Regions from separate parts of the Streptomyces sp. JNUCC 63 genome, predicted to be linked through region 1. Evidence: riboswitches for the same ligand, from Rfam matches in the RefSeq annotation. Region 1 holds a riboswitch; each other region holds the start of a gene.
The links. Region 1 has a riboswitch for S-adenosylmethionine ahead of ACX25U_RS38050 (hypothetical protein). Riboswitches for the same ligand answer to the same signal wherever they lie in the genome.
Positions count from the first base shown of each region.

Region 1 (6,387 bases):
AGAGAGAAGAAGGCACCCGCCGGGACGCCGGGCAGAGGTTTCGTTCTGGCGGCGGGCGGCAGGGGCGCGCTGGGCGACGTTCCGGGCGACCGCGTCGACGTCGGGGCGGGCGTACGGCTGCAGCATCGTGACGTCAGCATGTGCCGTCCACATGGGGGCGGGCCAAGTGGCGCAACGGGGAGGTCTTGTCCCACACGTGCCAGCGCGCACCGCACACGGGGTCGGTTTCGTAGGTCACCTCCGCGGGGAAGCCGTCGACCCTGACCCGCTCGGCGAGCGGACCGGAGAGCACCCTGCCGCATCGGGGGCAACGGTCCGGGGTGCGCATGGGGTACATGCCCATCGTTGTTCCTGTTCCTGGTCCTGTTGTCTCGGCGTGCGTGTTCGCGGGCTTCGGCGGCCGGTCGCGGGTCCGTCAGGCGGGCGGCCAAGTGACGAAGCTCCAACCCCTGTTGGTGAACGCCGTCCATCCCTGGACGTCCGTCGCGCCGCCGTCGCAGGACAGCAGACGCCAGGCGCCGGGGGTCCAGGCGAAGACCGCGTCCTGGCCGGAGCACCGACCCAGTTCACGCGCCGCCGAGTCGTTCAGGCCGGCGATGGCGACGCTCTGCTCGATGTGCGTGCCGTGCGCATCGCCTCCCGCTGCGGGCCACCACGCGAGCCCTCGCCGGTCGAGCTCGTCGAGGAGCAGGGCCTGGGCGCGGGCGTTGTCCTCGGCGGGGGCGGGACGGCCGTGGGGGTCGCACGCCGTGACGACGTGGAGGGCGGCGGTGCCGGCGGGTTCCGGGAGTTCGGGGAAAGGGCCCTCGGCCGTGCCTCGCGGACGCGGTTCGACCCGTACCGTCCGATCCGGGAATCGGATGTCGACGACCGTCCGCCGGTAGAGTTCCCAGTTCGGGGGTGTGGTCGCGGCGTCGGTGACCTGCATGAGGGCCTCCTGTGGACGAAGGACCCCCTTACCCACCGGCAGGGAGATCGGTGCTCGCTCCCACAGGGCCGTGGGAGCCGGTCCTCGGCGCGATCGGCGTCGTGACCGAGCGGAACGATGCCACACCACCGGTCAAGGGGCAAAGCGTCGTGGATCACATTGTGCAAGATCCGGACGGGTGTTAGCTTCGCGCCCGGTCACGAGTTCCAGCGTCAAGCCCCGGCTTGCTGGACGACATCCGGCTCGCCGCGGATGCCCCGGGTGACGACCGGCCCAGCGCGCGGTGCGTTGGGAAACCGCAGATCACCGGGGTGCGGACGTGCACTACCGGGGTCCATCGACTCCGGAGGGTTGACCGCCCGTGCCCGTTTCCGACGCGATCCCCGAAGTGCCGATGGGGCGGCAGGCCCAGAAGCCTGAGCCGACGCCCGAACCCGCCGTGTCCGCAGTCGCAGAGCCGGGCCGCGCGGGCCTGGTGACCATCGGCCTTGACGCTGCCCGGGCGCTGTTCTGCACGGCCGAGGCGAGCGGCTCCGGCCGGCCAGGAACGGACGAGATCTTCGACCAGTGGCTCGACAGCGGATTCGACGTCGCCTTCTACCGCAGCGCGGACCGACCCCTTCAGGCACGTGCTGTCAGCCAGGGGGATCGCGTTCCCGGGTCGCTGGCCAGCAGCCGTATCGGAAAGGCCCGGTTGGAGTCGGTCTGCCCCAATCCTCGCCGGCGCGCACCCGTCGGGCCGCAGGAGCCGGACCCGGTGTCTGCGGAGGGCGAGGAGGCCGACGGAACAGCTGCCCGGACGGGTGCCGGCATGCCCGGCACCCGCTGGGGAGACGAGGAGGACAAGCGGCGGTACGCGAAGGTGGAGTACCAGGAGGACGCCGGCTGCGTTCTGACGGTCGTGGACGACTTCACCGAAGGAACGGGGAAGGAGTCGGCCTATCACCTGGGCGGCGACATCAGCTCGTACACCGACGGAGATTGGTTCGAAACGCTCACCACCCTCACCGAACTCGCCCGGGCAAGGCTGGAAAGGGAGGGATGGGCCCCGGACGGCCCATGGCAGATCCAGTGGTCCTCCAGCTCGTGCGACGTCACGAACCCGCCGTACGAGACCCTTGAAGTGTTCGAACAGTACGGCTTCGATCCGGACGAGATCACGCAGCACTACGTGTGCATCTACAGCCAGGGCAGCGACGGCTATTACACCGTCGAGTTCACCGCGGAGCACCGGGGAGAGGACCACGTCATGTACCTCCAGCTGGAGTTGGATCCCGGCAGCAAGGAGCCGGGCAGCGGCAGTCTCGAAGAACTGCGGAGCCACCTGGAACAAGCGACGGAACGGGTGCGGGAGGCCGGCTACACCCCGCTCGATGGCGACTGGAGCGTCCACTGGACACGCTGCCACGTGCCTCTGGCCGAGCTGTGAGCGACTGACGGCCCCAGGCCGCGGTGTCCTGTGCCCTGTTGTTTCCGTCCAGCCGAAGGGCGGAGAGCGAGCAGCTCCCGAGTATGCGACATCCCGCGGGTTCGTCCTGGCTTTCATCTCCCGTTGCCGCAGGTCAGCCCGGCAGACGGGAGCGATGGATCAGCGTAGATCGTGATGGACCTTCGGGATTCCTGAAGAGCCATCAGGATCCCTGCGCAGACGCACAGGCCGAGGGCGACGAGGTGCTTGGTCAGGCCCTGTGTCGAGGAACCGAGGGGCACGGCGGACTGTGAAGTCGGTCCGGGGCGCGGTTCCGGTCTTCCGACCGGCCCGTTTCCCCGGGCCGCTTCCCGCACCCGGCGTGCCCGTTTCCGGGCACCGGGCGCTCCACAAGCCCTGTCATGGGCTTCTGTGAGTCCTCATCCCGTGACCAGCCAGGGAGTTGGGATCTTCGCTCCCCGGTATCGGTAGCGTGTCGTGCCTACTTTCGCCGGATTGAACAGTGATCGTTCCTCCGAGGCCGGCCACCAGACACCGCCCTTGTAGTAGCGGCGGCGCAGGTCCTTCCAGCTGGACCGGCGGTGTTTGCGGCGCAGCCATCGGCCGACCTGTTGCCACGTGTAGTAGCTCAGGTAGCCGAAGGAGGCACTGGACACGCCGGGGCGGAAGTAGACGCACCAGCCCTCGAGCGCCGGATTGAGCTGGCGCAACAGGGCATCGAGCGGCTGGCTCGTGTCCATCTGTCGGCAGAGTGTCCTGACCTCCCTCTGAACGGAAAATCCCAGATCAGCGGGGCAGGCGGCAGCGTCCGTTCGGCGCCAGCCGGGCGGACGGGCTTGGAGCGGTTGTGGTGCTCAGCCCACAGCTTCCACGGGGGTGAGGGTGACCTGGTGGCCGAGGGTCTGGAGCTGGCGGACGAGGGCTTGGGTCTTGCGGACGGGGTTGGCCAGGCGTTGGTGATGGTCGGGCCCGAGGTCTTCGAAGCGGGCGGCGGGATCGTTGATGATGTGCCAGACGATCACCAGCATCGACCGGGCCACCGCGACGATGGCCTTCTTGTGTCCCCGGTGTTTGACGAGTCTGCGGTAGCGGGCTCCGAGGAAGGTGTCGGTTCGGGCCGCGGCCATCGCCGCTTCCCCGATCATCCCCTTGAGCCACGGGTTGCCGTGCCCGGTGGGCCCCGAGGTGTTCTTGCCGCCGGACTGGATCGTGCGAGGCGCGAGCTTGGCCCACGACACCAGGTGGCCGGAGGTCGGGAAGACTCGCATGTCCGGGCCGAGTTCAGCAACGATCACCTCGGCTGCAGTCCGGCCGATCCCGGGGATCTCGTCCAGACGCTCGACCAGCGATAACAGGTCCGCCCCGCCGGTACCGCCCGGGGCACCGCGGGGCCGGCCTGTGCCCCCGTCCGCCTCCGGCAGACGGATCCCGGCGAGCTGGGCGGTGATCCGCTGCGACAGCTCGTCCACCTGGACGGTGATCCGGTCGATGGTTTCCAGCAGCAGCCGGCACAGGTAGGCATGGTGATCGTCGAACTGGCCGGTCAGTGCCTCCACCAGCGCATCGTGCTTGGAGACCAGCCGGCCACGGGCGAGACCGGCCAGTGCTTGCGGACTTCGCTCCCCATCGATCAGCGCCTCCAGCATGGCGCGTCCCGAGACGCCGAAGAGGTTGGTGGCCACCGACGAGAGTTTGATCTGTGCGTCCTCCAGCACCTTCTCGATGCGCTGCCTGTTACGGCTGCGTTCGCTGATGAAGACCGAGCGGAGTCGGGTCAGGTCGCGCAGTTCCCGGATCGGCTTGGGCGGCACGAAGGAAGGCCGGAGCATGCCCCGTTCGGCGAGCTTGCACAGCCACACCGCGTCGAGTTTGTCGGTCTTGGGGCGGCCCGGGACGTTCTTGACGTCGCGGGCGTTGACCAGCCAGCATTCCAGGCCGCGGGCTTCGAGGAGGTAGAACCACGACTTCCAGTAGCTGCCCGTCGCCTCCATGACCACCCGGGTGACGCCCTGGCAGAGCAGGTGATCGCCCAGTTCCAGAATGGCGTTCGTGGTCGCGCCCACGTTCCACACCCGCTGGGTGCGGCGTCCCTCGATCCTTTCGTGCGGCAGACGCAGGCACAGCATCCCGGATGCCTTGGCCACATCGATCGCGGCGACTCGCTCCACCAGTTCCGCTGTCTGGTCGACCGCCTCGGACTCGTCCATCCACGTCCCCTCCCTCACACGGCCCTGCGGGCGGCAGCCACCCGCAGGGCCGTGAGGGGAAAACGAGAATCTGAACGGCGTGCTCGAAGGCGACAGTGCGCGGCCCCTCCGGCCGGCCCCGGCGCCAGACTCTGTCCCGGGCTCACTGTCCCAAAGAGGGAGCGACGTCGACGGGCGGCCACCACGGCCCATTTTCACGCCTGTGAGGCGTCCCCGCAGGGGATATGAGGGACTCTGACACCGTTGGGTGAGACGCCCCAAAATGATCAGATATTGTGGGCGGGCACGACAGGAGCATCACCCGCATGACCAGCACCAATCCTTCCGAGCAGGATCCCGCGCCGCGGCCGAAGCGGCGCCGCTTCTCGGCCGAGTACAAGCTGCGCATCGTCGCCGAGTACGACGCCGCCCCCGCCGGGGAAAAGGGCGCGATTCTGCGCCGGGAGAGGCTGTACCACTCCCACGTCATCGAGTGGCGCCAGGCCAGAGACGCCGGCGCGCTGGAGAAGCTGACCGACCACCGCACCAGCCCCACCCGCCCGAAGAGGCACCCCGCCGAAGCCGAGAACGACAAACTGCGGCGGCAGGTGGAGCGGCTGGAGAAGGAGGTTGCAAAGCGGGATGCCGCGCTGGATGTGCTGGGAAAAACTCACGCGCTCTTGGAAGCACTCTCCGAGAGCGCGGACTGAAGGACGCCCTGGAGCCTCTCCTCCACGAGGCCGTGGAGGAACTGGCCCCGTACCTGGGCATCGTGGCCGCGTGCCGGATCACCGGACGTTCCCGAGCCACCCACCACCGGCGGCTGAACCCGGCCCCGCCCGGACCCAGGACACCGAGGCCGGCACCGGTCAACGCCTTGTCGGACGCCGAACGGCAGGCAGTGCTGGCGTTGATGAACCGGCCCGAGTACGTGGACCTGCCGCCCGCGCAGATCTACGCCCGTGAGCTGGACGAGGGCCGCTATCACTGCTCCGAGCGCACCATGTACCGGATCCTGAAGGAGGCCGGGCAGGACGGCGAACGCCGTCGTCAGGCCACCCACCCGCCCCGCACGGTTCCCGAGCTCGTGGCCGACGGTCCCTCGCAGGTATGGAGCTGGGACATAACGCGCCTGGCCGGCCCGGCGAAGGGGATCTGGTACCACGGCTACGTGATCCTCGACATCTACTCCCGCTACGCCGTCGGGCACACCGTCGAGGCGGCCGAATCTGCCGCGCGGGCAGAGGAGTTGATCCGTGAGGCGATCGACCGCAACGGCATCGTGCCGCACACCGTGCACGCCGACCGCGGCACCTCGATGACCTCCAGGCAGGTCTCCCAGATGCTCCTCGATCTCGGCGTGACCCGGAGCCACTCCAGGCCCAGGGTCAGCAACGACAACCCGTTCAGCGAGAGCCAGTTCCGCACCACGAAGTACCAGTCGGACTACCCCGAACGCTTCGATTCCCTCGCCCATGCGCGGGAGTGGATGGACGCGTTCGTCTCGCACTACAACCACGTCCACCGGCATTCCGGGATCGGCTACCACGCCCCCGCCAGCGTCCACTTCGGCACCGCCGAACTCGTCCGCGAGCAACGGGCGGCCACCCTCACAGTCGCGTTCGAGCAGCATCCCGAACGCTTCAACCGCCAGCCGGTGCCGCCGAAGATTCCCCAGCAGGCGTGGATCAACGACCCCGCCCGACGAAGCGAACCACAGCAACACAGTTCATAGCTGCACATTCGTTTCATTTGACTTGACAGCTACCGCCTTGCCCGTCACAGCCTGCACGGCCTTGCGTGCGGGATAGGTGTAGACGTACTGCTTGGACGTGCCTCGCTTG
Region 1 covers NZ_CM135963.1:8,170,023-8,176,409, forward strand. Annotated here, with positions in the region: gene ACX25U_RS38040 (hypothetical protein) at 134-343, opposite strand; gene ACX25U_RS38045 (DUF3293 domain-containing protein) at 416-928, opposite strand; SAM riboswitch class IV at 1,124-1,233, shown strand; gene ACX25U_RS38050 (hypothetical protein) at 1,290-2,357, shown strand; gene ACX25U_RS38055 (group II intron maturase-specific domain-containing protein) at 2,777-3,142, opposite strand; gene ACX25U_RS38060 (IS110 family RNA-guided transposase) at 3,212-4,564, opposite strand; gene ACX25U_RS38065 (hypothetical protein) at 4,870-5,253, shown strand; gene ACX25U_RS38070 (IS3 family transposase) at 5,286-6,278, shown strand; gene ACX25U_RS38075 (hypothetical protein) at 6,273-6,387, opposite strand, start outside.

Region 2 (8,158 bases), 2.4 Mb from region 1:
GTGGCGGCGAGATCCTTGAGCTTGGCGGTGGCCTCGGCCCGCTCCTGGGCGAGTTCGCGCTGTTTGTCCTGGATCTTCTTCAGCGCCTCGACCTGCTGGCCGCTCAACTGGTCGAGCGTGGAGGCCTTGTCGAGGTAGTCGTCCGGGTCGGAGGACAGGAAGAGCTGGAGCGCGGGGTCTATCCCGCCGGTGCGGTACTGGCCGGCCGCCACCGAACCGAGGCTGTCGCGCAGCTGATTGAGGTCCTGCTGGCCGCGGGCGACGTTGTCCTGGATGGTGGAGATCTCCTTCTGGAGCTTCTCCTGCTTCTCCTTGGCCCCGTTGTACTTCTCGGTGGCCTGCTCCGCCTGCTCGTAGAGCTTGTCGACCCTGGACTTGACCTCGTCCTTGCTGGGGTTCGCGCTCGGGGCGGCGTTCGCGGCCTGGGCACTGACGGCTACGGCCGCTGCCGCCACGGTGGTGAGCACGCTCACACGTGCGCGACTCGGTTGCTTGGGTCGACGATGGGACGCCACGAAAGCGAGCTCCTTCTTCTGAGTGATCACCCGCTCGGAGGTTCGACGCCAGACCTTAGTGACCTCATCGTGACGAATTCAAATCCTCCGCCGAAAAATCCCGGCGCGCAATGCATTCTTTGCTTCCAACTCACCAGAAGTAAAGCCAGGTTGACGCTGAGTTGCATGGTGGTCCCGGTAATTCCGGTCTTAAACCCCTACGCTGCCCTTGAGGGGGATATCGCCTTATGCCCGTTTTCAGCCGCGTGACAGGCGCTTGAGGAGAACCGCCGACGCGACCGGCCGCGCGCCCGCCTTCGCGATGCCGTCGGCCACCTCGCGGTCGGTGGAGGCGACGACGACCGGCCGGCCGGGCGGCTCGGCCCGCACCAGCTGGCGGATCAACTCGTCCGCGGTGACGCCCGGTTTGGAGAACAGCACCCGCACCCCGCGCGGCGGCGCGAGCAGCACCGGCGCGGCCAGCTCGGCCCCGTCGAAGACGCAGGTGACCTCCGCGCCGGTCTGCGCGGCGAGCTGCGAGAGCTGACCGAGGAGCCTGAGCCGCTGCTTCTCCAGAGGCATCTGGGGATAGCCGGTCTTGGTGACGTTGTAGCCGTCGACGACCAGATGCACCTGCGGCAGCGCGAGCAGCTGGTCGAGGATCGCCGGATCGTGCTCGGACAGCGCGCGGGCGGCGATGTCCTTGGGGGTCATCCGGCCCGGCTCGACCGCCTCCACGGTCTGAGCGGGCCGCACCGACACCGGCGGCAGCGCAAGCTCCCGGCGCAGCCCCTGGGCCGCGTCGAGCACGGTGTCCAGCAGCAGCCGTACCCGCATGTCCTCGACGCTGCGCCCCTCACGGGCCGCCCTGCGGGTGGCCTCGAGCGCGGCCTCCGCCTCGCCCAGGCGCGCTTTGAGCCGCCGGGTCTCGCTCTCGGCGGCCGACACCTGCGCCTGCCCCTCGGCTCGTACGGCCTCCGTCTCGGCGCGCGCCTTGCGCAGCGCGGCCTCACCCCGCTTGACGTCGCTGAGCGCGGCCCGCAGCTTGCGGTGCAGCGACTCGGTCTCTTTCCTGGCGGTGTCCAGCTCGGCGCGCAGCCGCTCGGTGTCGGCCCGGGTCTGCTCGCGGGCCGCCGCCAGCTCGGCGCGCAGCCGCTCCAGCTCGGCCCGGCTCTCCTCGTCGGCGCGCTCGGCATCCGCCCGCTGGGCCTCCTCGCCGGCCGCGGTCACCAGCTTCACCCAGCCCGCCGACCTCAGCACATAGGCCGCGGCCGCCACGTCGAGCGGGTCCGCGGCCGGGAGCGGCGAGCCGGAGTCCAGGGCGCCGGACAGCTCCGGCTGGGCCTCTCTGAACTTCTCCCCGATGCGCTGGCGGAACACCGGATCGGTCTCCAGCGCCGCCGCCATCGCGTTGCCCGCGAACTTCGCCCGGCGACTGGGGGTGAACCGGGCGTACTGCCGCAGCTGCGCCGGCAGCTCGCCGACCTTCAGCCCGCCGAAGGCGTCGGAGACGATCTGGACGACCCTGCGACGCACCCCGTCGGGCAGCGGACGGTCGAACACCTCAGCGGCGCCGTCGGCCGGCCCCCCGCCTTGTGTCTCCACCATCCGTCAACCCCAATGCTTGCGGGACCCCCGCGGGGGGCCATCCGTACGGGGCCCGCTCCGCTCAGGAGCCGGCGCCCGGCCTGTCCACGAGTTCCACCTGGTCCACGGCGTTGCACCAGCGGCAGCGCACCGATTCGATCGTCTCACTGACCACCTCGCGCTCCTCGACCCTGGGCTCTCCGGCCAGATCGAGGTGGACGTACTCGACGACCTTCGACGAGCGCGTCACGTCGAAGCGGGTGAGGTTGCCGCAGAGAGTGCAGCGCCACCGCGTCGTGGCGGTCGGCAGGGGAACCGTCATCGTGACTGTTCGCTTTCCTTCTAGTTTCCGTGACGCGCCGGCTTCCCCGGAGCGTGTGGCACGTAACCCTACGGCCTGGCGGCGACCCGTCGCTGGGTGTGTCCATGACGGCGAGGCGGTCCGTGCGGTTGCGTCCCGTTGCGCCATGCTCTGTACACATGACCGGCAACAGGAACGCGGTGGCCGTCCGGGCGGTCAGGCTAGTCAAGGCAGTCAGGGCGGTCGGGACCGTACGGACCGTGCGGGCGCCGGTGACGTGCGCCCTGATCGTCCTGTGCTGCCTGATCTTCGTGACCGGCCCGGCGGCGGGCCTCAGCTCCGGCTACGGCACCGGCGACGCGCTGCTGCTCGCCCAGCGGGCGTACTTCCGGCGCTGGGGCGTGATCCCCGCCGAGTTGTTCACCGGCGCACCGCGAGCCGCCCTCACCCCGGCGACGGCCCTGTTCGTGCACGGCAGCTGGGTGCATCTGCTCGGCAACATGCTCTTCCTCTGCGTCTTCGGGGCGATGACCGAGGAGCGCATGGGCCGCGTCCGGTTCACGCTGTTCTACGTCGGCTGCGGCTACCTCGCCCTGGTGGGCTACGCGGCCGCCAACACCGCCTCCGGGCAGTCCCTGGTGGGGGCCTCGGGAGCGATCTCGGCGGTCCTCGGCGCGTTTCTCTACCTGTTCCCCCGGGCCAGGGTGACCAGTCTCTTCCCGTTCCTGTTCTTCCTGCCGCTGCGGTTCCCCGCGTGGGTGGTGCTGCCGTTCTGGGCGGCCCTGCAGTGGCTGGCCGCCGGGCGCGCGGCGCAGGGGCCGGGCGTGGCCTACCTGGCCCATGTGGTGGGCTTCGCCCTGGGCTTCGCCTGCGCGTGGGCCGGATTCGGCCGGGAGACTAGAGTGAAGGTCGCCCCTGCTCCGGCCCCCGAGGGAGAGAAACAGCCGTGATCACCGCGATCGTCCTCATCAAGACCAGCGTGGACCGGATCCCCGAGATCGCCGAGCGGATCGCTTCACTGGACAGCGTGAGCGAGGTGTTCTCCGTGACCGGGACGTACGATCTGATCGCCATGGTGCGGGTGCGGCAGCACGAGGATCTGGCGGAGATCATTCCGGGACGGATCAGCAAGATCCCCGGGGTGGAGGCCACGGACACGCACGTCGCTTTCCGCACGTACTCGCAGCATGACCTCGAGGCCGCGTTCGCCATCGGGCTGGACTCGTGAGGGGCGCCTAGGCGTCTGCGAGGCGCGGTGCGTGCGCGGGTGCCGGTCGTTCGTGGCTGGTCGCGCCCACGATGGGGGTCCCCCCTGCTCGTCAGGAGCTTGGGGGAGGAGCCGCATATCGACGCAGCCCCGCGCCCCTTCCGTTACTCACCCACCGCGGGGATGCAGCGGCCGTTCTCCGTGCGGTAGCGCCACTTCGCACCGTTTGCGACCAGTTCCCCCACCGCCGTCACGAAGCGGTCCACGTGCTCGTCGGGTGTGCCCGCGCCGAAGCTGACGCGGATGGCGGCATCGGGGCCGCCGCACTCGCCCTGGGCCTGCGGGTCGCCGTCGAGCAGGGTGCGGACCAGAGGGTGGGCGCAGAAGAGGCCGTCGCGGACGCCGATGCCGTACTCGGCGGAGAGCGCGGCGGCGAAGTGGGAGCTGTTCCAGCCCGCGACCACGAAGGAGATCACGCCGACCCTCGGGGCGTCGGCGCCGAAGAGGGACAGGGTCTTCACCTCCGGGATCTCGGCGAGGCCCTCGCGGACCTTGCGGATCAGGTGCTGCTCGCGGGCGACCAGCGCGTCGAAGCCGGCCTCGGTCAGTGCCTTGCAGGCCGAGGCGATGGCGTAGGCGCCGATGACGTTCGGGGAGCCGGCCTCGTGGCGGGCCTCGCCGTCGTGCCAGTGGACGTCCACTCCCCCGTCGGCGCGCCGCGCGACCCTGCGGCTGGCGCCGCCGCCCGCCAGGTACGGCTCGGCCTCGCGCAGCCAGTCGGCGCGGCCGGCCAGCACGCCCGCGCCGAAGGGGGCGTAGAGCTTGTGGCCCGAGAAGGCGACCCAGTCGACGTCGAGGTCGCGGACCGACACCGGGTGGTGCGGGGCGAGCTGGGCGGCGTCCAGGACGATGCGGGCGCCGTGGGCGTGCGCGGCGGCGGCCAGTTCCCGTACGGGCCACAGCTCGCCGGTGACGTTGGAGGCTCCGGTGACACAGACCAGGGCCGGGCCGTAGGGGTCGCGGTCGGCCAGGGCCAGCTCCAGCGTCCGTACGGCCTGCTGCGGGGTGCGCGGGGCGTCCAGGCAGGTGACCCGCGCGTGCTGCCAGGGCAGCAGCGCGGCGTGGTGCTCGGTCTCGAAGACGAAGACCTGGCAGCCGGCCGGAAGCGCGCGGGCCAGGAGGTTCAGGGAGTCGGTGGTGGACCGGGTGAAGACCACCTGGTCCCCCTCCCGTCGCCCACCACCCTTGCCGGACCGGGCTTCGCCCAAGCTGCCTTCGATGCGGCAGTCGAGGAACTCGGCGACCGTCTTCCGGGCGTTCTCGAACAGCTCGGTGGAGAGCTGGGAGAGGTAGCCGGCGCCGCGGTGCACGCTGCCGTAGTACGGCACGTACGCCGCCACGTCGTCCCAGACCCGCTGGAGGGCGGGCGCGCTGGCGGCGTAGTCGAGCGCGGCGTAGGTGACCTCACCGCCGGTGACGAGCGGGACGGTGACATCCCCGCCCAGAACGGGCAGCGGGGCACAAACGGACTGTTCGGCGGCAACGGTGGACACGGACATGGGTGAACTCCCGTGGAAGCAGGCGGAATCACCACGCGAGCAGGCGCGGCTCAAGCGTGGAGAAAGGTGAAAAGGGGGATGCGGAGGCGGGGCTCTACGCCCTAACGCATTCGCTCGCTCACGGAAGGCTCCCTCGTACGACCCCAGGACCCCTGGTGTCCGCTCAAAGGAGCGCGAGGGGTCCGCGCTTGCCGTAGACCTCGCTGCCTACGGCCTGGTCCTCACCCGGGGCACCCCGCCACGGACGGAGGGTTGCCGGACAGCCGGCCGGGGCCAAAGGGCTGTCACTCATGACCTGGTTCAGCATCCTGCCACACGTTCTCCGACGCGCAAGGCGCAGTCCGGATCGTGGACTGCGCCTTGCGTCGGACGGGCCGCGTCTCAGGCGTTGCTGGCCGCCACCCAGCGCTCCAGCGTGCGCTTGGCCGCCCCGGAGTCGATCGACTCCGCCGCGCGGTCCATGCCGGCCCGGAGCTGCTCGGCGAGCGTGCCCGAGCCCGGCTGCAACGCCACCAGTGCCGCCGCCGAGTTCAGCAGGACGGCGTCCCGTACGGGCCCCTTCTCGCCGTCCAGCACACGCCGGGCGACCTCGGCGTTGTAGGAGGCGTCCGCACCACGCAGGGCGTCCACGGGCACCAGCTCGATGCCGACGTCGCGCGGGTCGAAGCGCTCCTCGGTGACCTTGCCGTCCCGGACGATCCACACCCGGGAGGTGGAGGTCGTGGTGAGCTCGTCCAGGCCGTCGTCGCCCCGGAAGACCAGGGAGGAGTGGCCCCGCTCGGCGAAGACTCCGGCGACGACCGGCGCCATGCGCGGGTCCGCGACCCCGACGGCCTGTGCCCGCACCCTGGCCGGGTTGGTCAACGGGCCGAGCACGTTGAACACCGTGCGGATGGCCAGCTGGCCGCGTGCGGCGCCGGCGTGACGCAGCGCCGGGTGGAACTTGACGGCGAAGCAGAAGGTGATCCCGGCCTCCCGGGCCACCTCGGCCACCCGCTGCGGGGTCAGCTCCAGATTGACGCCGAGCTTCTCCAGCACGTCGGAGGCTCCGGACGCGGAGGACGCGGCCCGGTTGCCGTGCTTGACGACACTGACGCCCGTGCCGGCCACGACGATCGAGGACATCGTGGAGATGTTCACCGTCTTCGCGCCGTCGCCGCCCGTGCCGACGATGTCGACGGCCGCGCCCGGCACTTCGATCACGTTCGCGTGCTCGTACATCGCGCGGACCAGACCGGTGATCTCCTCCACCGTCTCGCCCTTGGCCCGCAGGGCCACCACGAACCCGGCGATCTGCGCCTCGGTCGCCTCGCCGCGCATGATCAGGTCCATCGCCCAGGCGGTCTCGTCGGCGGTGAGGTCCCGGCCCTCCAGCAGGCCGTTCAGCAGGACGGGCCAGGAACGGCCCGCCGCGGTATCGCCTCCAGCGGGGGTCACAGCGCTCATAAGCCGCTCCTGGGTCGGTGTCCCGTAGTGCGGGACGAATCTCGAACAACTCCACCCTATCCAGCCCGGCGCACAGCGAGAGGCCCCGTCCGAGGTTCGGACGGGGCCTCTCGACCGTGGCGTGGCGACGCTCAGCGGTCAGCGATCAGTGATGGCCGTGGCCGCTCGTGATCTCCTTGTACTCCTCGACGGTCGGCTTCTGGATCTGGTTGTCCTCGCCGTAGTACGCGTTGCTGAGCTTGGCGCGCAGCTTCTGCTTGACGCCCACCTTGCGCTCGACGCCGTTCTCGTCGACCGCCGGGCCGATCTCGGCCGGCTCGTACTGCTGGTGCGCCGTGAGGGTGTAGAGCTGCTCCTGGCTGAGCGGCTCGTGGACCTCGATGAACTCACCGTGCGGCAGGCGCTTGATGATGCCGGTCTCGCGACCGTGCAGCACCTTCTCCTTGTCGCGGCGCTGCAGGCCGAGGCAGATCCGCTTGGTGACGACGAACACCACGGCCGGCACGAGGAAGAAGCCGACGCGCACGAACCAGGTGATCGCGTTGATCGACAGGTGGAAGTGCGTGGCCCACAGGTCGTTTCCGCCGCCGACCAGCAGCACGAAGTACCAGGAGATCCACGCCGCGCCGAAGGCGGTACGAGTCGGGGCGTTGCGCGGGCGGTCCAGGATGTGGTGCTCGCGCTTGTCACCGGTGACCCAGGCCTCGATGAACGGGTAGACCGCGATCGCCACCAGGACCAGCGGGAAGATCATCAGCGGGATGAACACACCCAGGACGAGCGTGTGACCCCAGAAGTTGATCTCCCAGCCCGGCATCACACGGATCAGGCCCTCGGAGAAGCCCATGTACCAGTCGGGCTGGGCGTTCGTGGACACCTGGTCCGGACGGTAGGGACCGAGGGTCCAGACCGCGTTGATCTCCGCGATCGCCGAGATGACCGCGATGACACCGAAGACCAGGAAGAAGAAGCCTCCGGCCTTGGCCATGTAGACCGGCAGCAGCGGCATGCCGACCACGTTGTTGTTGGTCTTTCCGGGGCCCGCGAACTGCGTGTGCTTGTGGTAGAAGACCAGGATCAGGTGGGCCACCAGCAGGCCCAGCATGATGCCCGGCAGCAGCAGGATGTGGATCGAGTAGAACCGGGCCACGAAGTCGTGACCGGGGAACTCGCCGCCGAAGAGGAAGAACGACAGGTACGTGCCGACGACCGGCACGGACAGGATCGCGCCCTCCATGAAGCGGACACCGGTGCCGGAGAGCAGGTCGTCCGGGAGCGAGTAACCGGTGAAGCCGGTGAACATGCCCAGGACGAACAGCAGGAAGCCGAACAGCCAGTTGACCTCACGCGGCTTGCGGAACGCGCCGGTGAAGAACACGCGCATCATGTGCACGAACATGCCGGCCAGGAAGATCAGCGCGGCCCAGTGGTGGATCTGCCGGATGAGCAGACCACCGCGCACGTCGAAGGAGATGTGCATGGTCGAGTTGAACGCCTCGCTCACCAGCTGACCCTGCAGCGGGACGTACGAGCCGTTGTACACCACCTCGTTCATCGAGGGGTG
Region 2 covers NZ_CM135963.1:5,758,279-5,766,436, reverse strand. Annotated here, with positions in the region: gene ACX25U_RS26500 (NlpC/P60 family protein) at 1-515, opposite strand, end outside; gene ACX25U_RS26495 (NYN domain-containing protein) at 753-2,102, opposite strand; gene ACX25U_RS26490 (hypothetical protein) at 2,164-2,403, opposite strand; gene ACX25U_RS26485 (rhomboid family intramembrane serine protease) at 2,562-3,332, shown strand; gene ACX25U_RS26480 (Lrp/AsnC family transcriptional regulator) at 3,329-3,610, shown strand; gene ACX25U_RS26475 (aminotransferase class V-fold PLP-dependent enzyme) at 3,754-5,148, opposite strand; SAM riboswitch class IV at 5,328-5,444, opposite strand; gene trpD (anthranilate phosphoribosyltransferase) at 5,530-6,594, opposite strand; gene qcrB (cytochrome bc1 complex cytochrome b subunit) at 6,740-8,158, opposite strand, start outside.
Region 2: another riboswitch for S-adenosylmethionine. It lies ahead of ACX25U_RS26475 (aminotransferase class V-fold PLP-dependent enzyme); the one in region 1 lies ahead of ACX25U_RS38050 (hypothetical protein).

Region 3 (8,158 bases), 3.9 Mb from region 1:
CCACCCGCTCGGGGCCCGCGTGGTGGAAGGCGAGTTCCAGGGCGGCCGGGTGCAGGTGCACGCCGTCGTTGATCAGCTCGATGGTGACCCGCTCGTCCTCCAGCAGGGCCGTGATCGGGCCCGGGGCGCGGTGTCCGAGGGGCGGCATCGCGTTGAACAGGTGGGTGGCGACGGTGGCTCCGGCGTCGATCGCCTCCACCGTCTGCTCGTACGTCGCGTCCGTGTGCCCGACCGCCGCGATCACGCCCTGCTCCGCGAGCAGCCGTACGGAGTCGATGCCACCCGGCAGCTCGGTGGCGAGCGTCACCATCTTCGCCCGGCCGCGCGCGGCGTCGATGAGCTTGCGCACCTCCGCCGGGTCCGGGTCGCGCAGCAGCGCCTCGGAGTGCGCGCCCTTGCGGCACGGCGAGATGAACGGTCCCTCGAAGTGGATGCCCGCGATCTCCCCCTGCTCGGCCAGCTCCGACAGCAGCCCCGCCTGCTTGACGAGGGTGCCCATGTCGTCGGTGACGGTGGAGGCGACCAGGGTGGTGGTGCCGTGCCGCCGGTGGGTGCCGACGGCGGTCAGCACGTCGTCGGCGGTGCCCGAGAAGGAGGCGCCGCCCCCGCCGTGGTTGTGGATGTCGACGAAGCCGGGGACCAGCCAGTGCCCGCGTACGTCGACGGTCTCGGCGTCCTCGCGGGCGTGGCCGGCGATCCGCGTGCCGTCGACGATCACCCGGCCGCCGTCCACGATCCCGGTGGGCAACACCACCCGGGCTCCGGTGAGAACTTTGCTGGGGGCCATCAGGTGGCTACCTCCGGGGAGTCGTAGAAGTGGTGAGGAGATCCCAGGCCAGCAGCCCCGCGCCCAGGCAGCCGGCGGTGTCCCCCAGGGCGGCGGGGACGATCGAGGGCAGCTTCTGGAAGGTGACCCGCCGCCGGACGGCCTCGCGCAGCGGCGCGAACAGCGTCTCGCCCGCCTCGGCGAGCCCGCCGCCGATGATCAGCGTGCGCGGGTCCAGCAGGGTGAGCGCGGTGACCAGCCCGTCGGCGAGCGCGTCCACGGCCTCCTGCCAGACCGTCCGTGCCCTCGCGTCGCCGGACTCCACGGCCCTGGCGCAGTGAGCCGCGTCCGCCTCCGGGTCCCCGCACGCCTTCGCCCATGCCTGGCTGACCGCCGCCGCGGAGGCGAACCGCTCCAGACAGCCGCGCTGCCCGCACGGACACGGCGGGCCGCCGGGCCGTACGACGATGTGGCCGATCTCGCCCGCGAAGCCGTGCGCGCCCGCCTCCACCCGGCCGTCGATGCCGATGGCGCCCGCGATCCCGGTGCCCAGCGGCACGAACAGGAACCGGTCCGCGCCCCGGCCCGCCCCGATCCGGCCCTCGGCGAGCCCGCCGGTGCGCACGTCGTGGCCCAGGGCCACGGGGGCGCCGAGCCGCTCGGCGAGCAGGTCGCGCAGGGGTACGTCGCGCCAGCCGAGGTTGGCGGAGTAGGCGGCCACACCCCGTTCCGCGTCGACGATGCCGGGCACGGCGACCCCGGCCGCGGCGGCCTCCTCGCCCAGGTGCGCCGCGCCGTACGCGCGCAGTTCGGCGGCGAAGTCGAGGATGCCCTCCACGACGGCGTCCGGCCCGCGCTCGCGGCCGGTCGCCCGGCGCGCCCGGTGCAGCAGGGAGCCGTCGGCGGCGACCAGGGCCGCCTTCATCCCGGTGCCGCCCACATCGAGGGCGATGACGTGTCTCACGGGGGACAGTGTGGCCCTTCGACCCACAAGAGGTCTAGTCCACTCGCGCGGTATGGACCAGTCGTGGCCGCATGGTGATGACGAGGCGGCCGGGACGGAAGAAGCAGCGGCAGCGGCAGCCGAGCCGGGGCGGGCCGGACGCCCACGGCCTGTGTCGGTGGCGGGGGCTACGGTGCCCCGTATGGAAGACGACCAGGAGCACGCGCTCGGCCGCAGGGAGCGGGACATCCTCGCCCTGGAGCGCCGCGGCTTCACCGGCCCCGGCGCCAAGGAGCGCGCGATACGCGAGGAACTGGGCCTGTCGCCCGTCCGCTACTACCAGCTCCTCAACGCCCTCCTCGACGACACCCGCGCCCTGGCCCACGACCCGGTCACGGTGAACCGGCTGCGGCGCATACGCGAGGCACGGCGCGCCGAGCGGTGAGGAGTGCGCGTGGCCGTGTGTGGATAGGTTCCGCGTATGGGAAGCCAGGACAGTCACGCCACCGACTCGACCAACCCCGTCCCCTCCCTGCCGACGCCTGCCGGCCAGGCCGGCCGGGACGGGCTCGCCGCGATCCTCGCGCGGCCGGAGCACGCGGTGATCGCGCTCGACTTCGACGGGACGCTCGCCCCGATCGTGCCCGACCCCGACCAGGCCCGGGCCCACCCGGACGCGGTGCCCGCGCTCGCCGCGCTCGCCCCCAAGGTGGCCGCCGTGGCGGTGGTCACCGGCCGCCCGGCCGGCGTCGCGGTGCGGCACGGCGGCTTCGCGGGTGTACCCGGCCTGGACCACCTCGTCGTCCTCGGCCACTACGGCGCCGAGCGCTGGGACGCCGCCACGGGCACCGTCACCGCCCCGCCCCCGCACCCCGGGGTCGCCGCGGTCCGCGCCGAGCTGCCCGGCCTCCTCGACCGGGTCGGCGCCTGGCACGGCACCTGGATCGAGGAGAAGGGCCGCTCCGTCGCCGTCCACACCCGCCGCGCCGACGACCCCCAGGCCGCCTTCGAACTGCTCCGCGAACCCCTCACCGACCTGGCCACCCGCCACGGCCTGATCGTCGAACCCGGCCGCATGGTCCTCGAACTGCGGCCCCCGGGCATGGACAAGGGCGTGGCCCTCCTGAACTACGTCCGCGACCTGGGCCCCGCCTCGGTCCTCTACGCCGGTGACGACCTGGGCGACCTCCCCGCCTACGCCGCGGTGGAAAAACTCCGCTCGGACGGCCTACCGGGGGTCCTGGTCTGCAGCGGCAGCACAGAGGTCACGGAACTGTCGGAGAGGGCGGACCTGGTGGTGGACGGCCCGGCAGGGGTGGTGCACTTGTTGAAGGGCTTGGCAGACAGCCTCGCCTAGCCTGCGGGCAGCCGTGCCGCACAGCCTGCGGGCAGCCGTGCCGCACAGCCTGCGGGCAGTCGTGCCTCCCCCAAGCTCTTCGAGCAGGGGGGACCCCCAGGGCGGCACGGGTGGGCGCAGGCGGCAACCCGTCAGCGCCGGGCTGCGCGACCCACGTGACGGTCACCCCGCCCAGGGTGCCCACGCATCATCCGTTCAGCTCCCCCAGCTGATCCAAGAACCACTGAGCCGGAGGAAGCGCGGTCGCGGCGGCAGCCAACCGCTTGGACCGCTCCACCCGCTCGGCGCCCCCCATGCTCAACGCCTCGTGCAAAGCCTCCGCCGTCCCCACCACGTCATACGGATTGACGACCACCGCGTCGTCCCCCAGCTCCGCATACGCCCCCGCCTCCCGCGACAGCACCAGCGCACACCCCGAGTCGGAGACGACCGGCACCTCCTTGGCCACCAGGTTCATCCCGTCCCGGATCGGATTGACCAGCGCCACGTCCGCGATCCGGTACGCCGCCAGCGACCGCGCGAAGTCGTCCCTGACGTGCAGCACCACCGGCCGCCACCCAGCCGTCCCGTACCGCTCGTTGATCTCCTCCGCCACCCGCCGCACCTCGGCGGTGTACTCCCGGTACACCGCGAGGTCCTGCCGCGACGGATACGCGAACGCGAGATGCACCACCCGTTCGCGCCACTGAGGCCGCTCCTCCAGCAGCTGCCGGTAGGCGAGCAGCCCCCGCACGATGTTCTTGGACAGCTCCGTCCGGTCCACCCGCACGATCGTCCTGCGCGCGCCCCCGTCCGGAGCCGCGCCGATCTCCTCGCGCAGCACCGCCATCCACTCCTCGACGTCGGCCCGCTGCGACCGCTCCCGCAGGAACTCGGCGTCCGCGCCCAGCCCGTGCACCCCGATCCGGGTGCCGCCGAGCCCGCCGACAAGGGCGTCGCAGCAGCCGGCGAAGGCGTCCGCCCACCGCTGGGTGAGGAAGCCCAGCCGGTCCGCGCCCAGCATCCCGCGCAGCACCTGCTCGGCGATGTCGTCGGGGAGCATCCGGAAGTAGTCCACCGGCGCCCACGGCGTGTGCGAGAAGTGCCCGATCCGTACATCCGGCCGGAAGTCGCGCAGCATGCCCGGTACGAGCGTCAGGTGGTAGTCCTGCACGATCACGGCCGCGCCCTCGGCCGCCTCCTCCGCCAGCGCCTGGGCGAAGGCCCGGTTGTAGGCCTCGTACGACGCCCACCGGCGGCGGAACTCCGCGTCGAAGACCGGCTCCAGCGGGGTCTGGTAGAGCATGTGGTGGACGAACCACAGCACCGAGTTGGCGATGCCGTTGTACGCGTCGGAGAACACGTCCGCGTCGATGTCGAGCATCCGCACCTGCTGCCCGCCGGTCGCCTCGGAGGGCAGCCGGCGCCCGCCCTCGTAGCGGCGTACCGCCTCCCGGTCGGCGTCGCTCAGCGCGGCGCACACCCAGACCGCGCCCGCGTCCGGACCGATCGCGGACAGCCCGGAGACCAGCCCTCCGCCCCCGCGTTTGGCGTGGAGCGAGCCGGCCGCGCCGTCGGGGCGTACCTCGTACGAAACCGGGCCGCGATTGGACGCGACCAGCACCTCGGCACCGTGCGTTGAAGCCATGGTCCTCAACCTAGCCCGGCCCGGAAACGCTCAAACGTACGGTTCCGCTTCGTAGACGGCCGTACACGACCAGGCCGGGGTTTTGCGCCACGGCCCGCACCCCGCGGTCCTACGCCACCTTCCGGGCCGCGTACTCCGCGATCTCGGCCATGGGCGGCCGCTCCTCGGTGTCCACGGAGTACGTCCGCGGCTCGAAGCCGTCCTCGCCGCGCTCGAACTGGGTGAGGGACGGGCGGACGAGGTGACCGCGGGCCAGGCGCAGCTGGGCGGTGCGGTAGATCGCGGCGGCCATCCGGCCGAGCGCCTGCCCGTCCTGGTGCCGGTGCCTGCGCACGCCGACGTCGACCTGGGCGAGGGCGTCCAGGCCCACCAGGTGCAGCGCGTCGACCAGCATGCCGAGCTCGACGCCGTAGCCGACGGGGAACGGCAGCTGTTCGAGCAGCGAGCGGCGGGCCGCGTACTCGCCGCCGAGCGGCTGCACGAAGCCGGCCAGCTGCGGCCAGTGCATGTTGAGCAGCGGGCGCGCCATCAGCTCGGTGACCCGCCCGCCCTGCCCGGCCGCATCCCCCAGGGGGCGGTCGTACATGGCCTTGACCAGGTCGACGCCGGGTTCGGTGAGCAGCGGGCCCACGATGCCGGTGACGAAGTCGGAGGAGAACTCCCTGAGGTCGGCGTCGACGAAGCAGATGATGTCCCCGCGGGTGACGAGCAGGGAGCGCCACAGCACCTCGCCCTTGCCGGGCACCGCCGGCAGGCGCGGCAGGATCACGTCACGGTGCACGACCCGCGCGCCCGCGGCGGCGGCCACCTCGGAGGTGCGGTCGGTGGAGCCGGAGTCGACGACGACGATCTCGTCCACGAGCGGTGCCCCCTCCACGAGGTCGCGCCGGATGACGGCGACGATGTCGCCGACCGTCTCCTCCTCGTTCAGCGCGGGCAGCACGACGGAGACCGTCTGGCCGGTGCGCTGCTTGGCGGCCAGGACCCGGCGCAGCGGTCGGTCGGCCACGGACCAGGAGCGGGTGGCGAGCCAGCGCTCGACTTCTTCCAGCACGGTCTGCGGCTCCTCACGGTTGTCTCGCGGTTCGGACGACCATCTCAATGGTCGTAGCCTTCGGTTACAGTCTTGAGCAACGCGGATGACCATCGCATGCCGGGGGTCGCCGCCGCCTTACAACCGCATACAGCTCATCCAGAGGGGCAGAGGGACACGGCCCGATGAAGCCCCGGCAACCCTCCAGCCGGTTCTCGTAGACCGCTGATCGGTGATCACTGATCGCTGTCGATCGTCTTCGCGAGGCTCCCGGCTAGGGAAGGTGCCAAATCCGTCTCACGGCGAGATGCGTCGTGAGGAAGATGAGGAGAAAGGGCCTCGCCTCCATGGCTGTGCAGACTGTTGCAAGCAACACCGACTCCACCGTCGACCTCGGCCCCGCCGCGGCCCTGAGCTGCCGCGAGTGCGGTCACCGCGTCCCCCTCGGCCCGGTCTTCGCCTGCGAGGAGTGTTTCGGCCCGCTGGAGATCGCCTACGACTTCTCGGCCTACGGCACCGAGGAGCTGCGCAAGAGGATCGAGGCGGGCCCCGCGAACATCTGGCGCTACGCGCCGCTGCTGCCCGTCCCCGCGGACGTGGCCGGCAAGCCGAACCTCAACCCGGGCTGGACCAGGCTCGTCCAGGCCGACCGCCTCGCCCGCGAGCTCGGTGTCGACGCCGGCAAGCTCTTCGTCAAGGACGACTCCGGCAACCCGACGCACTCCTTCAAGGACCGCGTGGTCGCCCAGGCGCTGGAGGCGGCGCGCGCCTTCGGCTTCACCACCCTGTCCTGCTCCTCCACCGGCAACCTCGCCGGCGCCGTCGGCGCCGCCGCCGCCCGCGCCGGCCTCCGCTCCTGCGTGTTCATCCCGCACGACCTGGAGCAGGGCAAGGTCGTCATGGCCGCGGTCTACGGCGGCGAGCTCGTCGGCATCGAGGGCAACTACGACGACGTGAACCGCTTCTGCTCCGAGCTGATCGGCGACCCGGCCGGCGAGGGCTGGGGCTTCGTCAACGTCAATCTGCGGCCGTACTACGCCGAGGGCTCCAAGACGCTGGCGTACGAGATCTGCGAGCAGCTCGGCTGGAAGCTGCCCGACCAGATCGTCGTCCCGATCGCCTCCGGCTCGCAGCTCACCAAGGTCGACAAGGGCCTGCAGGAGCTGATCAGGCTCGGTCTGGTCGAGGACAAGCCGTACAAGATCTTCGGCGCGCAGGCGGAGGGCTGCTCCCCGGTGTCCGCCGCCTTCAAGGCCGGCCACGACGTCGTACGGCCGCAGAAGCCGGACACCATCGCCAAGTCGCTCGCCATCGGCAACCCCGCGGACGGCCCGTACGTCCTGGACATCGCGCGCCGAACGGGCGGTGCGGTGGAGGATGTGACGGACGAGCAGGTCGTGGACGCCATCAAGCTGCTCGCCCGCACCGAGGGCATCTTCGCGGAGACGGCCGGCGGTGTGACGGTCGGCGTGACGAAGAAGCTGATCGAGGCCGGCGCCCTCGACCCGACGAAGACCACCGTCGTCCTCAACACCGGCGACGGCCTGAAGACGCTGGACGCGGTGGCGGGCACCGGCCTCACCGCGACGATCCGTCCGACCCTGGACTCCTTCCGAGAGGCTGGCCTGTAATGAGCGTGACCGTTCGCATCCCCACCATCCTTCGCCCCTACACCGGCGGCCGGGCCGAGGTCAGTGCCGAGGGGACGACCCTCGGTGAGGTCATCTCCGACCTGGAGAAGAACCACACGGGCATCGCCGCCCGCGTCCTGGACGACCAGGGCAAGCTGCGCCGCTTCGTCAACGTCTACGTCAACGACGACGACGTCCGGTTCGAGCAGGGGCTCGGGACGGCCACGCCGGACGGCGCGGGCGTCTCGATCATCCCGGCCGTCGCCGGCGGCTGACCGTCCCCGCGGACGCTCGTCGCCCTCGGTGACGTCCGTCACCGAGAGTCCACCGAACTGCCCCCTCCGTGAGAGAAGCGGAGGGGGCAATTCTGTGTGATTGAGCGCGGTAGAGTTGGGGAACACGCCCCTGATCCCCGGATCCGGAGCCATGAATTCCTGCCGCACGCCCGACGAGAAGTAGCCAAAGTGTGCGGGCTTTTTGTGGCATTTGCCTTGTTTGTGGGGCCCGAGTTGCCTTGAATTCGGGCGAATCCTCACCATATTCCGGACCGCGCACATCCAGATTTCTCGTCCGATTGACCTGTTGCAGACGGCAGTTGGACAGATACATTCAGCCGCGGTCGACGCGTTCCGGCGCACGCCCCCAATCCATGGGGGGTGAGGTCTGACCCGGGTCCGCGAAGTGTGGATCTGTGCAAGGGCCAGTAATAGGGGAGTTAGGCATGGCTCAGGGCACCGTCAAGTGGTTCAACGCGGAGAAGGGGTACGGCTTCATCGCGGTCGACGGTGGTGCGGACGTCTT
Region 3 covers NZ_CM135963.1:4,251,646-4,259,803, forward strand. Annotated here, with positions in the region: gene nagA (N-acetylglucosamine-6-phosphate deacetylase) at 1-787, opposite strand, end outside; gene ACX25U_RS19645 (ROK family protein) at 795-1,730, opposite strand; gene ACX25U_RS19650 (DUF3263 domain-containing protein) at 1,912-2,154, shown strand; gene otsB (trehalose-phosphatase) at 2,191-3,066, shown strand; gene ACX25U_RS19660 (alpha,alpha-trehalose-phosphate synthase (UDP-forming)) at 3,254-4,693, opposite strand; gene ACX25U_RS19665 (glucosyl-3-phosphoglycerate synthase) at 4,803-5,747, opposite strand; SAM riboswitch class I at 5,879-6,056, shown strand; gene thrC (threonine synthase) at 6,074-7,357, shown strand; gene ACX25U_RS19675 (MoaD/ThiS family protein) at 7,357-7,632, shown strand; gene ACX25U_RS19680 (cold-shock protein) at 8,079-8,158, shown strand, end outside.
Region 3: another riboswitch for S-adenosylmethionine. It lies ahead of thrC (threonine synthase); the one in region 1 lies ahead of ACX25U_RS38050 (hypothetical protein).